DNA from 3 places in the Streptomyces sp. BJ20 genome. Region 3 is predicted to be linked to each of the others. Evidence: riboswitches for the same ligand, from Rfam matches in the RefSeq annotation. Region 3 holds a riboswitch; each other region holds the start of a gene.
What was found. Region 3 has a riboswitch for cyclic di-AMP ahead of MTR79_RS30095 (transglycosylase family protein). Riboswitches for the same ligand answer to the same signal wherever they lie in the genome.
Positions count from the first base shown of each region.

Region 1: another riboswitch for cyclic di-AMP. It lies ahead of MTR79_RS32230 (M23 family metallopeptidase); the one in region 3 lies ahead of MTR79_RS30095 (transglycosylase family protein).
Region 2: another riboswitch for cyclic di-AMP. It lies ahead of MTR79_RS03755 (C40 family peptidase); the one in region 3 lies ahead of MTR79_RS30095 (transglycosylase family protein).

Region 1 is NZ_CP094918.1:7,154,810-7,157,992, forward strand. It holds gene MTR79_RS32225 (PrsW family intramembrane metalloprotease) at 1-742, shown strand, start outside; gene MTR79_RS32230 (M23 family metallopeptidase) at 848-1,867, opposite strand; cyclic di-AMP (ydaO/yuaA leader) riboswitch at 1,880-2,037, opposite strand; tRNA gene MTR79_RS32235 (tRNA-Met) at 2,353-2,426, opposite strand; gene MTR79_RS32240 (dihydrofolate reductase family protein) at 2,491-3,183, opposite strand, start outside.
Region 2 is NZ_CP094918.1:777,587-780,769, forward strand. It holds gene MTR79_RS03750 (hypothetical protein) at 224-577, shown strand; gene MTR79_RS03755 (C40 family peptidase) at 680-1,846, opposite strand; cyclic di-AMP (ydaO/yuaA leader) riboswitch at 1,854-2,026, opposite strand; gene pcrA (DNA helicase PcrA) at 2,269-3,183, shown strand, end outside.
Region 3 is NZ_CP094918.1:6,705,251-6,708,433, forward strand. It holds gene eno (phosphopyruvate hydratase) at 1-1,058, opposite strand, end outside; gene MTR79_RS30095 (transglycosylase family protein) at 1,327-2,028, opposite strand; cyclic di-AMP (ydaO/yuaA leader) riboswitch at 2,033-2,201, opposite strand; gene MTR79_RS30100 (transglycosylase family protein) at 2,421-3,183, opposite strand, start outside.

The DNA of each region.
Region 1 (3,183 bases), 450 kb from region 3:
CGGCGGCAGCGGCATCGCCTCCGTCACCGCGGCGACCTTCTTCGTCCGCATCGTCATGTCGCCCTTCGCGCACCCCCTGTTCACCGTGCTCACCGGCATCGGGTTCGGCGCGGCCGCGCTGGCCGCCGACCGCCAGCGGGTGCGCCGCGTCCTCCTTCCCCTCGCCGGGCTGCTCCTCGCGATGGGCATGCACGCCCTGTGGAACGGCTCCGCCACGCTCGGCCAGTTCGGCTTCATCGCGGTGTACGGGGCGTTCATGGTGCCGACGTTCGGGCTGCTGACCTGGCTGGTGGTGTGGACGCGGCAGCGGGAGCTGCGGACCGTGCGCACGGAGCTGCCCGCGTACGCGGTGGCGGGCTGGCTGCGCCCGTCGGAGCCGTTCGCGCTGGGCTCGATGCGGGCGCGGCGCCTCGCCCGGAAGTTCGCCCGCGAGCGCGGGGGCAGGCCGGCCGCGCGGGCGGTCGCCCAGTACGAGGCGTACGCGACGCAGCTTGCGTTCCTGCGCCACCGGGGCCGCGCGGGGAAGGCGGGGGCGGACTTCGTGACGCGGGAGCGGGAGCTGCTGCTGGAGCTGTGGCACCGGCGTGCGGCGGCCCGCCCGGCGCTGGAGCACGCGGCCCGGCTCACCGCGCCCCGGGTGCCGTACGGCGCGGGATGGGCGTACGGGCCCGTCCCGGCGGCGTGGCCGCCGCAGGGGCAGCCGCCGTATCCGGCGTACGGGGAGAACCCCTACCGGCGCTGAGAAGGCACCGGACATGCGGAACCGGCAGCCCTGACGTCGGGGGGTCGTCGTCGGGGCTGCCGGCGTTCACGGCGTCGGCGGCCGGGAGGGGGCCGCCGGGGTGGTTCAGATGCTGAGGCCCTTGCCGGCCAGCCAGGCGGCCGGGTCGACGCTGCCGGAGCCGGTGTGGACCTCGAGGTGGAGGTGGGCGCCGGTCACGTTGCCCGTCGCGCCGACGCGGCCGATCACGTCGCCGGTGGCGACCTTCTGGCCGACGCTGACGTTGATCGACGACTGGTGGGCGTACCAGACCTCGGTGCCGTCGTCGAGGGTGAGCACGGTCTTGTAGCCGTACGAGCCGTCCCAGCCTGCGGAGGTGATCGTGCCGGTGTGGACCGCCTTGATCAGGGTGCCGGTGGGCGCGGCGAAGTCGAGGCCGGTGTGGTAGCCGGAGGACCAGTAGGCGCCGGCCTGACCGAAGGTCGAGGTGACGGTGTACGAGGACGTCGGCAGCGCGTACTGCTTGGCGAGCTCGGCGAGGCGCTCGGCCTCGGCCTTCTTCGCGGCCTCCTCCTCCGCCTTCTTCTTGGCGGCCTCGGCCTTCTCCTTGGCCTCCTTCTCCGCCTTGGCCGCGGCCTCGGCGGCCTCCTTCTCGGCGGCGGCGAGGGCGGCGGCCTGCGCCTTGCTCTGCGCCTGTCCCTGCTGCTGCTCGACCTGGGCCATGATGCGGGCGCGCAGCGCCTCACCGGCGTCGGCGCCCTCCTCGGCGCCGGTGTCGGCGGCGGCCATCCTGCCGATGTCGCTGAGGGGGGTGCTGGATCCCTTGGGCGTTTCCTCGTCGGAGATGAGGGAACCCACGTTGGGAAGGTCGGGCATGGAGATGGAGACGGGCGGCTTGCCGGTCTGGGCACTGGCCATGCCGCCGGCGCCGACTGCGGCTATGACGCCGACGCCGAGGACGGTGGAGCTGCGGGCCAGTCCGCCTCCGCGCTGCTTGGCGACGCGGTGCCGGCCACGCACGGGCCGCACGGACTCCGCGGTGGGGTTCCACTCCTCGAAGGGGCCCTCGTCGGCGCCGGGGGCGCCGTACGCGAAGGTGTCGTTCGGCCTGAACGGGGCCTCGGGGGCAGGCGGGTTGGACGCCACGTGGGCGCGCTCCTTTCCTTCCGTCTTCGCCTACCGGGTTAGCTGACGGGTTCGGAGCGGGAAGGTCTCCTACGCGCGTATACGAACCGTGCTTCCACGGCGGTATCCGCCCGATTCACCCCATGGTGGTGGTTCCCCGGTTCCCTTGCGGGATTCGGCGCGTGCGCACGGAGCCGACTTCTGTGACGGCTGGGACGACCGCGCTGCGTTATCGAACGTTAATAGACGCGGGGTCCGTATTCCAAGCCGTTCCTCTTGATCATTAACGATTTTTGCGTGGACTTAAGCGCCATGAGCGGGCGAAAACGGGCGAGTTGACTGCGTCTCGGACGACCGGCCGAACCTGACGGTTCGTCAGTTGTTATGCGCTGCGACGCCGTTCGCTCACTGTGCGTGAAAGGCGGGGTGAGGGGCGGGTAACGAGCACCCTCTCGGAGAAACACCGAGGGCCGGAACCCTTTCGGATTCCGGCCCTCGGCCTTCAGTAGCGGGGACAGGATTTGAACCTGCGACCTCTGGGTTATGAGCCCAGCGAGCTACCGAGCTGCTCCACCCCGCGTCGGTGAACACAAGTGTACGGCATCCACGGGGCCCGATGCACATCACTTCCCCGGCGGGCGCGATCAGCCGCCCAGCAGGTGCGCGTTCGGCGCCTTCGCGCGCTGCTCGAACTCCGGCAGCACCAGCACCGTGGCACCCCCGTCCGCCAGTACGGCGCTGCCGTCGGCGTCCGTCACGAAGGTGTCCGGCTCCCGCCAGGCCGTGACCACGCGGCGCACCCCCGCGTCCAGGATCAGCCGCGCACAGGGCGCCGGACGGGACGCGCGGCGGGCGCACGGCTCCAGGCTGGAGTAGACGGTGGCGCCGGCCAGCCGCGGGTCGGTGGGGTCGGCCTTGGCGAGCGCAGCCTCCTCCGCGTGCACCACCGGGTCGTCGCCCTCCCGCGAGTGACCCCGCGCCAGCTCGGTGCCGTCGGCGGCGACCACGACCGCGCCGACGCTGAACGCCGTTTCGGAGGGCGGGCACTGTCCGGCCAGATTGCAGGCGAGGGCGAGCCAGTGGCGGTCGGCGGCCGACGGCAGCGCGCCGGTGCCGGGCGCGGTGGGCTCGTAGCGCGTCAGGACGACGTCACCGACGGGCCGGGTCTCGACCAGGCGCAACCGCCCGCCCTGGTAGGAGCCGGGGCCGAACAGGCGGGGGGCGTCCGGGTCACCGACGAACAGCGGAGCGAGGACGACTTGGAGCTCGTCGGCGAGCCCTTGGGTGACCAGCTGGGTGTGGATCCGGCCGCCGCCCTCCACCATCAGCCGCCGCAC
Region 2 (3,183 bases), 5.9 Mb from region 3:
CGATGCGGAGCCGGTCACCTGGGGCAGGACGCTAGGCCCGGCCGCGCGGCGCGGGATACGGGTTGTGCGGAACTGTCGTCCACGGACCGTCGGGTGACCGTAAGTGACCATTGAGTCGTGCGTGGTGCAGCGTTCTCACTCAGGGTGATGACCGATGTGGTGAAGGTGGGAAAGGCGAGGGCGGCGGAATGCTAGGGAACGCCCCTGGCTAGGCTCCGGCCTCATGGACGTACTCCTCCACATATTCGTCGGTCTGCACATCATCGGCATCGCGTCGCTGCTCGGCGGCTTCCTCACCCAGATGAAGGCGATGGGCGCGGGCACCGCCCGCTTCGTCCCCGCGATGCTGCACGGCGCGCTGACGATGCTGGTCACAGGCGTCGCCCTCGTGGGCCTCAACGAGGCTCAGGACCACTCCGTCGACCACATCAAGATCGGCGTGAAGCTGGCGCTGCTGATCGTGATCCTGGGCCTGGTCTACGTGAAGCGGGACGAGGAGAAGGTGGACAAGGGCGTCTTCGGCCTGGTCGGCCTGCTGACCGTGGCGAACGTCTTCATCGCGGTCCTCTGGACCTGAGCTCGCGTCCCGGGACGCCGGGCACCGCCGTCGGCACGGAACCGCCGGCCGAGCCGTCACCGGCCCGGTCGGCGGTTCCGCGTCCGCGCGTCGAGAGGCCCGTCAGGCCGGGCGGACGATGCTGTGGATCGCGGAGTCGCCGTCGTAGTAGATCGACTCCTCGCGGACGTACGTGCCCGGCTTCGGGGCGTGGATCATCATGCCGTTGCCGATGTAGATGCCCACGTGGGTGACGTCGTCGTAGAAGAAGACCAGGTCGCCGGGCTGGGCCTGGGACACCGGGACGGTGGTGCCCGCGTTCACCTGGTCGTAGGTGGTGCGCGGCAGGGAGACGGCGGCGGCCTTCCATGCGGCCTGGGTCAGCCCCGAGCAGTCGTAGGATCCGGGACCGGTCGCACCCCAGACGTACGGCTTGCCGATCTGCGCGCGGGCGAAGGCGATGGCCTTCTCCGCCTTGGTGCCGTACGACGAGTCGGCCGGCGGGGTCTCGGTCGAGCCGGTCGACCCGGAGCCCTCCGAGGTGCCGCCGCCCTGCTGCGCGGCCTCCTCGCGGGCCTGCTCCTGCTCCGCCTGCTGCCAGGCCAGCTCCGCGGCCTTGCGGGCGGCCTCCTCCTGCTTGCGCTTCTCGATCGCGGCGAGCCGCGCCTTCTCCTCCGCGGTCAGCTTCGACAGCAGTTCGCGCGCGTCGGCGAGCTTCTTCTGGACCGTGGCCTTGGCCGTCTTCAGGTCGCCCTGCGTCTCGGTGAGCGTGCGGAGGCTCTCGGTGGCCTCCTGCCGCTTCTTCATCGTCTCGGTCTGCTGGGTGACGTAGTCGTCCACCGCCGCCTTCTGGCGGCCGGTCATCCGGTCCAGCACCTGACGCTGGTCGAAGATGTCCTGCGGCGTCTCCGCGAGCAGGAACGTCGCGGTGTCCGGCATGCCCGCGCCGGTGCGGTACTGGGCGGCGGCGTAGGAGCCCAGCTCCGAGCGGGCCTCGTTCAGCTTCTGTGTGCGCTTCGCCACGTCGTCGAGGAGGGTGTCGACGCGCTTGCGCTGCTTGCCCGTCTTCTCCTTGGCAGCGTTGTACTTCTCGGTCGCCGACTCGGCCTGGCGGTAGAGGTCGCCGACCTTCTTCTCGACCTCCTCCAGGCTCGGCCGGTCCTCGACGGGAGCGGCCTCGGCGGTCTGGGAGAGCAGGGCCACGGAGGTGAGCGCGGCCGTGGCGAGGGCCGGGGTGCGTATGCCTGCCACGCGCGTGCCCGGGGTGCGCGACTTGCGGTGCGACGCCAAGGGAGGCGACTCCTTCCAGTGCTCCGCCTACCGGGTTAGCTGTCGGGTTCGGGCGGGTGGTTCGGAAGGGTTGCCCTACGGCCGCTTCCCTGAGGGAGTGGGCCGATTCACCCCATGTCTCGGTGGGTCCCCGGCTCCGGCTGCCACGGCGGACAGAGACGGACTCGGCGGAGGCCGCGCGGCCCGGCGAGGTTCGCCGGCGGGGGACGAGCGGCCCGGACCGCACGGTAGCCAACTGGTGTGGCCCTTGTGAAGGTTGATGGGTGATATGCCCGATACATTTTCGTGACCTTCCTGTGGGCGTCACGCAGGGTGAGGCGCCGACCGTGGAGGGTGCCCGCCGTGGCGCCTCCGGGAGGGGCGGGCGGATGTTTCCGGGGCGGCCCCGGGTTGTCGGTGGAGCACCCTAGACTCGGAGAGCGATGAGCAGCCTCTTTGACGACAGCTTCCTGGCGGACCTCCAGGCCCAGCGCGGCCCGGCGGACGAGCCCCCGCCGCCACCCGAGGACGAGCACGCCCCGGAGCCTCTCCCGGACGACCTGTTCGGCGGGAAGTTCGACGTGCCCCCGGAGCGGGACACCTACTACCGGGACGGCGCCCCGCGCCCGGTGATCGACTCCGCCGCGCTGCTGGAAGGGCTGAACGACAACCAGCGCGCCGCGGTCGTGCACTCCGGCTCCCCCCTGCTCATCGTCGCCGGAGCCGGGTCCGGCAAGACCCGCGTGCTCACCCACCGCATCGCCTACCTGCTCGCCGAGCGGGACGTCCACCCCGGCCAGATCCTCGCGATCACCTTCACCAACAAGGCCGCGGGCGAGATGAAGGAGCGCGTCGAGCAGCTCGTCGGGCCCCGGGCGAACGCGATGTGGGTCATGACCTTCCACAGCGCGTGCGTCCGCATCCTGCGACGCGAGTCCAAGAAGCTCGGCTTCACGTCGTCCTTCTCGATCTACGACGCCGCCGACTCCAAGCGTCTGATGGCGCTCGTCTGCCGCGACCTGGACCTCGACCCCAAGCGCTTCCCGCCGAAGTCCTTCAGCGCCAAGATCAGCAACTTGAAGAACGAGCTGATCGACGAGGAGGACTTCGCCGCCCAGGCGAGCGACGGTTTCGAGAAGACCCTCGCCCAGGCCTACGCGCTCTACCAGTCGCGGCTGCGCGAGGCGAACGCGCTGGACTTCGACGACCTGATCATGACGACGGTCAATCTGCTCCGTGCCTTCCCCGACGTCGCCGAGCACTACCGCCGCCGCTTCCGGCACGTCCTGGTCGACGAGTACCAGGACACCAACCACGCCCAGTACGCCCTGGTGCGTGAGCTGGTCGGGGGCGCCTCC
Region 3 (3,183 bases):
TGGGCCAGCTCGACGGCGTCCAGGGTCTCGGTCAGCGAGCCGATCTGGTTGACCTTCACCAGCAGGGCGTTGGCGGCGCCCTCCTCGATGCCGCGGGCCAGGCGCTCGGGGTTGGTGACGAAGAGGTCGTCGCCGACGATCTGCACCTTGTCCCCGAGCTGGGCGGTGAGAGCCTTCCAGCCCTCCCAGTCGTCCTCGAACAGCGGGTCCTCGATGGACACGAGCGGGTACGCGGCGACGAGCTCCGCGTAGTACTCGGTCATCTCGGCGGCCGTGCGCTCCTTGCCCTCGAAGGTGTAGACGCCGTCCTTGTAGAACTCGGAGGCGGCCACGTCGAGGGCCAGGGCGATCTGCTCGCCGGGGGTGTAGCCGGCTTCCTTGATCGCCTCGAGGATGAGGTCGAGGGCCTCGCGGTTGGAGCCGAGGTTCGGGGCGAAGCCGCCCTCGTCGCCGAGACCGGTTGCCAGGCCCTTGCCCTTCAGCACCTTCTTGAGGGTGTGGTAGACCTCGGCGCCCCAGCGCAGCGCCTCGGAGAAGGACTCCGCGCCGATGGGGGCGATCATGAACTCCTGGATGTCCACGTTGGAGTCGGCGTGCGAGCCGCCGTTCAGGATGTTCATCATCGGCACCGGCAGCAGGTGCGCGTTCGGGCCGCCCAGGTAGCGGAACAGCGGCAGGTCGCTGGCCTCGGAGGCGGCGTGCGCGACGGCGAGCGAGACGCCGAGGATGGCGTTGGCGCCGAGGGAGCCCTTGTTGTCGGTGGCGTCCAGGTCGAACATCGCCTGGTCGATCAGGCGCTGCTCGGTGGCGTCGTAGCCGACGAGCTCCGGGCCGATCTGCTCGATGACGGCCAGCACGGCCTTCTCGACGCCCTTGCCCAGGTAACGGCCGGCGTCGCCGTCACGGAGTTCGATGGCCTCGAAGGCGCCGGTGGAGGCGCCGGACGGGACGGCGGCACGACCCGTGCTGCCGTCGTCGAGGCCGACCTCGACCTCGACCGTGGGATTGCCTCGGGAGTCCAGGATTTCCCGGGCTACGACGACGTCGATGGACGGCACGAGCATCTCCTTCTTGGGATGTGACGCGGGTGAGCGGGGCCGCGGGGGCCCTGCGGGTCCGAGCCTAACCGGCTCCGGGCGATCGGCCATCTCGCCGCCCGCCTCATGGACAGAACCGAGAGTAAATTGTTTCCGAACGGAACAAAGCCGGTTCGGGAAACCGTGACCGGAATGCGTCCGGACATGACCCCGCCCCGGTGCGCACGGGGGAAGAAACGCACCGGGGCGGGGAGCCCGTGGAGACGGGGAGGGACCTGGCGGTCCGCCCTTACTTCAGGTGCAGCTGCTGACCCGGGTAGATGAGGTCGGCGTCGTCGACGATGTCGTCGTTCAGCTCGAACAGCTTCGCCCAGCCGCCCTTGACGTCGTGCTCGGCGGCGATGGAGCTGAGGGTGTCGCCCTTGACGACCTTGTACTCGCCGTCGCCCTTCTCGACCTTCTTGCCGGTCGGGGTGGTGACGGTCTTCTTCTCGGCCTTCTTCTCCGCCTTCGGAGCGGCCGGGCGCTCGGCGGAGCGGGAGGCCTTCTGCTCGCTCTCACGCGACTCGGTGGAGCCGGACTCCTGCGAGGAGCCCTCGGCGGAGCCGCCGTCGTAGGCGGCGTTGGACAGGCCGGTGCCGCAGACCGGCCAGGCGCCCTTGCCCTGGCCCGCGAGGACCTTCTCGGCGATCTCGATCTGCTGGGCCTTGGTGGCCTGGTCCGCGGTGGCGGCGTACTGGGTGCCGCCGTAGCCGGCCCAGGTGGAGGCGGAGAACTGCAGGCCGCCGTAGTAGCCGTTGCCGGTGTTGATGGACCAGTTGCCGCCGGACTCGCACTGGGCGACGGCGTCCCACTCGGACGCGGTGGCCGCGGAGGCGGTGCCGGACGCCATCAGCGGGCCGGCGACGGCGGCGCCGGTGACACCGGCGATGGCGATGGCGCGAGTGGCCTTGGACGGACGACGGTGCTTGCCCTTGCCGGAAAACAGCATGGATGGATCCCCTCACCGACGCCTACGAGGTGAGCTGTCGGGTTCGGGCCGGTTGAGTTGCCCGGCCACGCCCCTCCCGGGACGCGGCTTCACCCCGAGCCGAACCGGACGTCAACCGTCCGGTCGCGGCACTTACCTGGGTCCCCCGCTCCTGCCTACGGCGCATGACGCGACGACTGTTCCCGTGCTGCCACTGGCAGGATTCGGCGTGGCGGCAGCCGGGGCCCGCGATGGCGAGCGGTCACGACCGTAAGCACGCGATCGGTGGAATATCAAAGATGATCAGGGCCTCTGAGACCTATCTCTCACAGTCCTTATTACGGACATTCAGCCCTTATCGCTCCGTCAACTGCCGTCGCCCACAGGCGCCTTCGGCCGCCCGTTTCCCGCCGCTATTCGGCGGTTCCGGTGTCCACCAGGAGCCGCTGGCCAGGCAGGATGAGGTCCGGGTCGTCGCCGATGACCTGCTGGTTCTCGACATAGAGCGCCGTCCATCCGCCGGTCAGGGCAAGGGAGTCGGCGATGGAGGTCAGGCTGTCCCCGCCCTGGACGGTGTAGCGGTCGTCGGCGATGCCCGCGGGCGTGTCCGCGGAGGGCGAGGCGTGCCGGCCGGACGACGGGGTCCCGGCGTCGGCGGCCTCGTCCTCCTGCGCGCTGGGGCCGCGATGGCGGCCCGGACCGCTGTCCTCGGACTCGGTGACGACCGAAGAACCGGTACTCTGTTCGGACTTGTCCGACTCATCACTTTCGGGGGAGGCGGAGACGGACGGGGAGGCACCAGCGTCCGCGTCACCCTTCGCCTCATCGGACGAATCGAATGAACCCGACGTGGCCGACGGGGAGGGAGAAGAGGACGAAGCGCCGGATTCCGGCGAACCGGACGGGGTGCTCGTCCCACCGGTCCGGGTGTCGTCCCGGTCCGTGCCGGTCGGGACCCCCGGGTCGACGTTCGGGGACGCGGTGTCCTGGTTCAGGCCCGTGAGCAGGCCGCAGGCGCGCCACTTGCCGACGCCCTGGTCGGCGAGGATTCTCTCGGCCACGGTGATCTGCTGGTTGCGGCTGGCCGCGTCGGCGCTGGGCGCGTACTCCAGGCCGCCGTAGTTCTCCCAGTCGTCCTGGGTCAACTGCAGGCCGCCGTAGTAGCCGTTGCCGGTG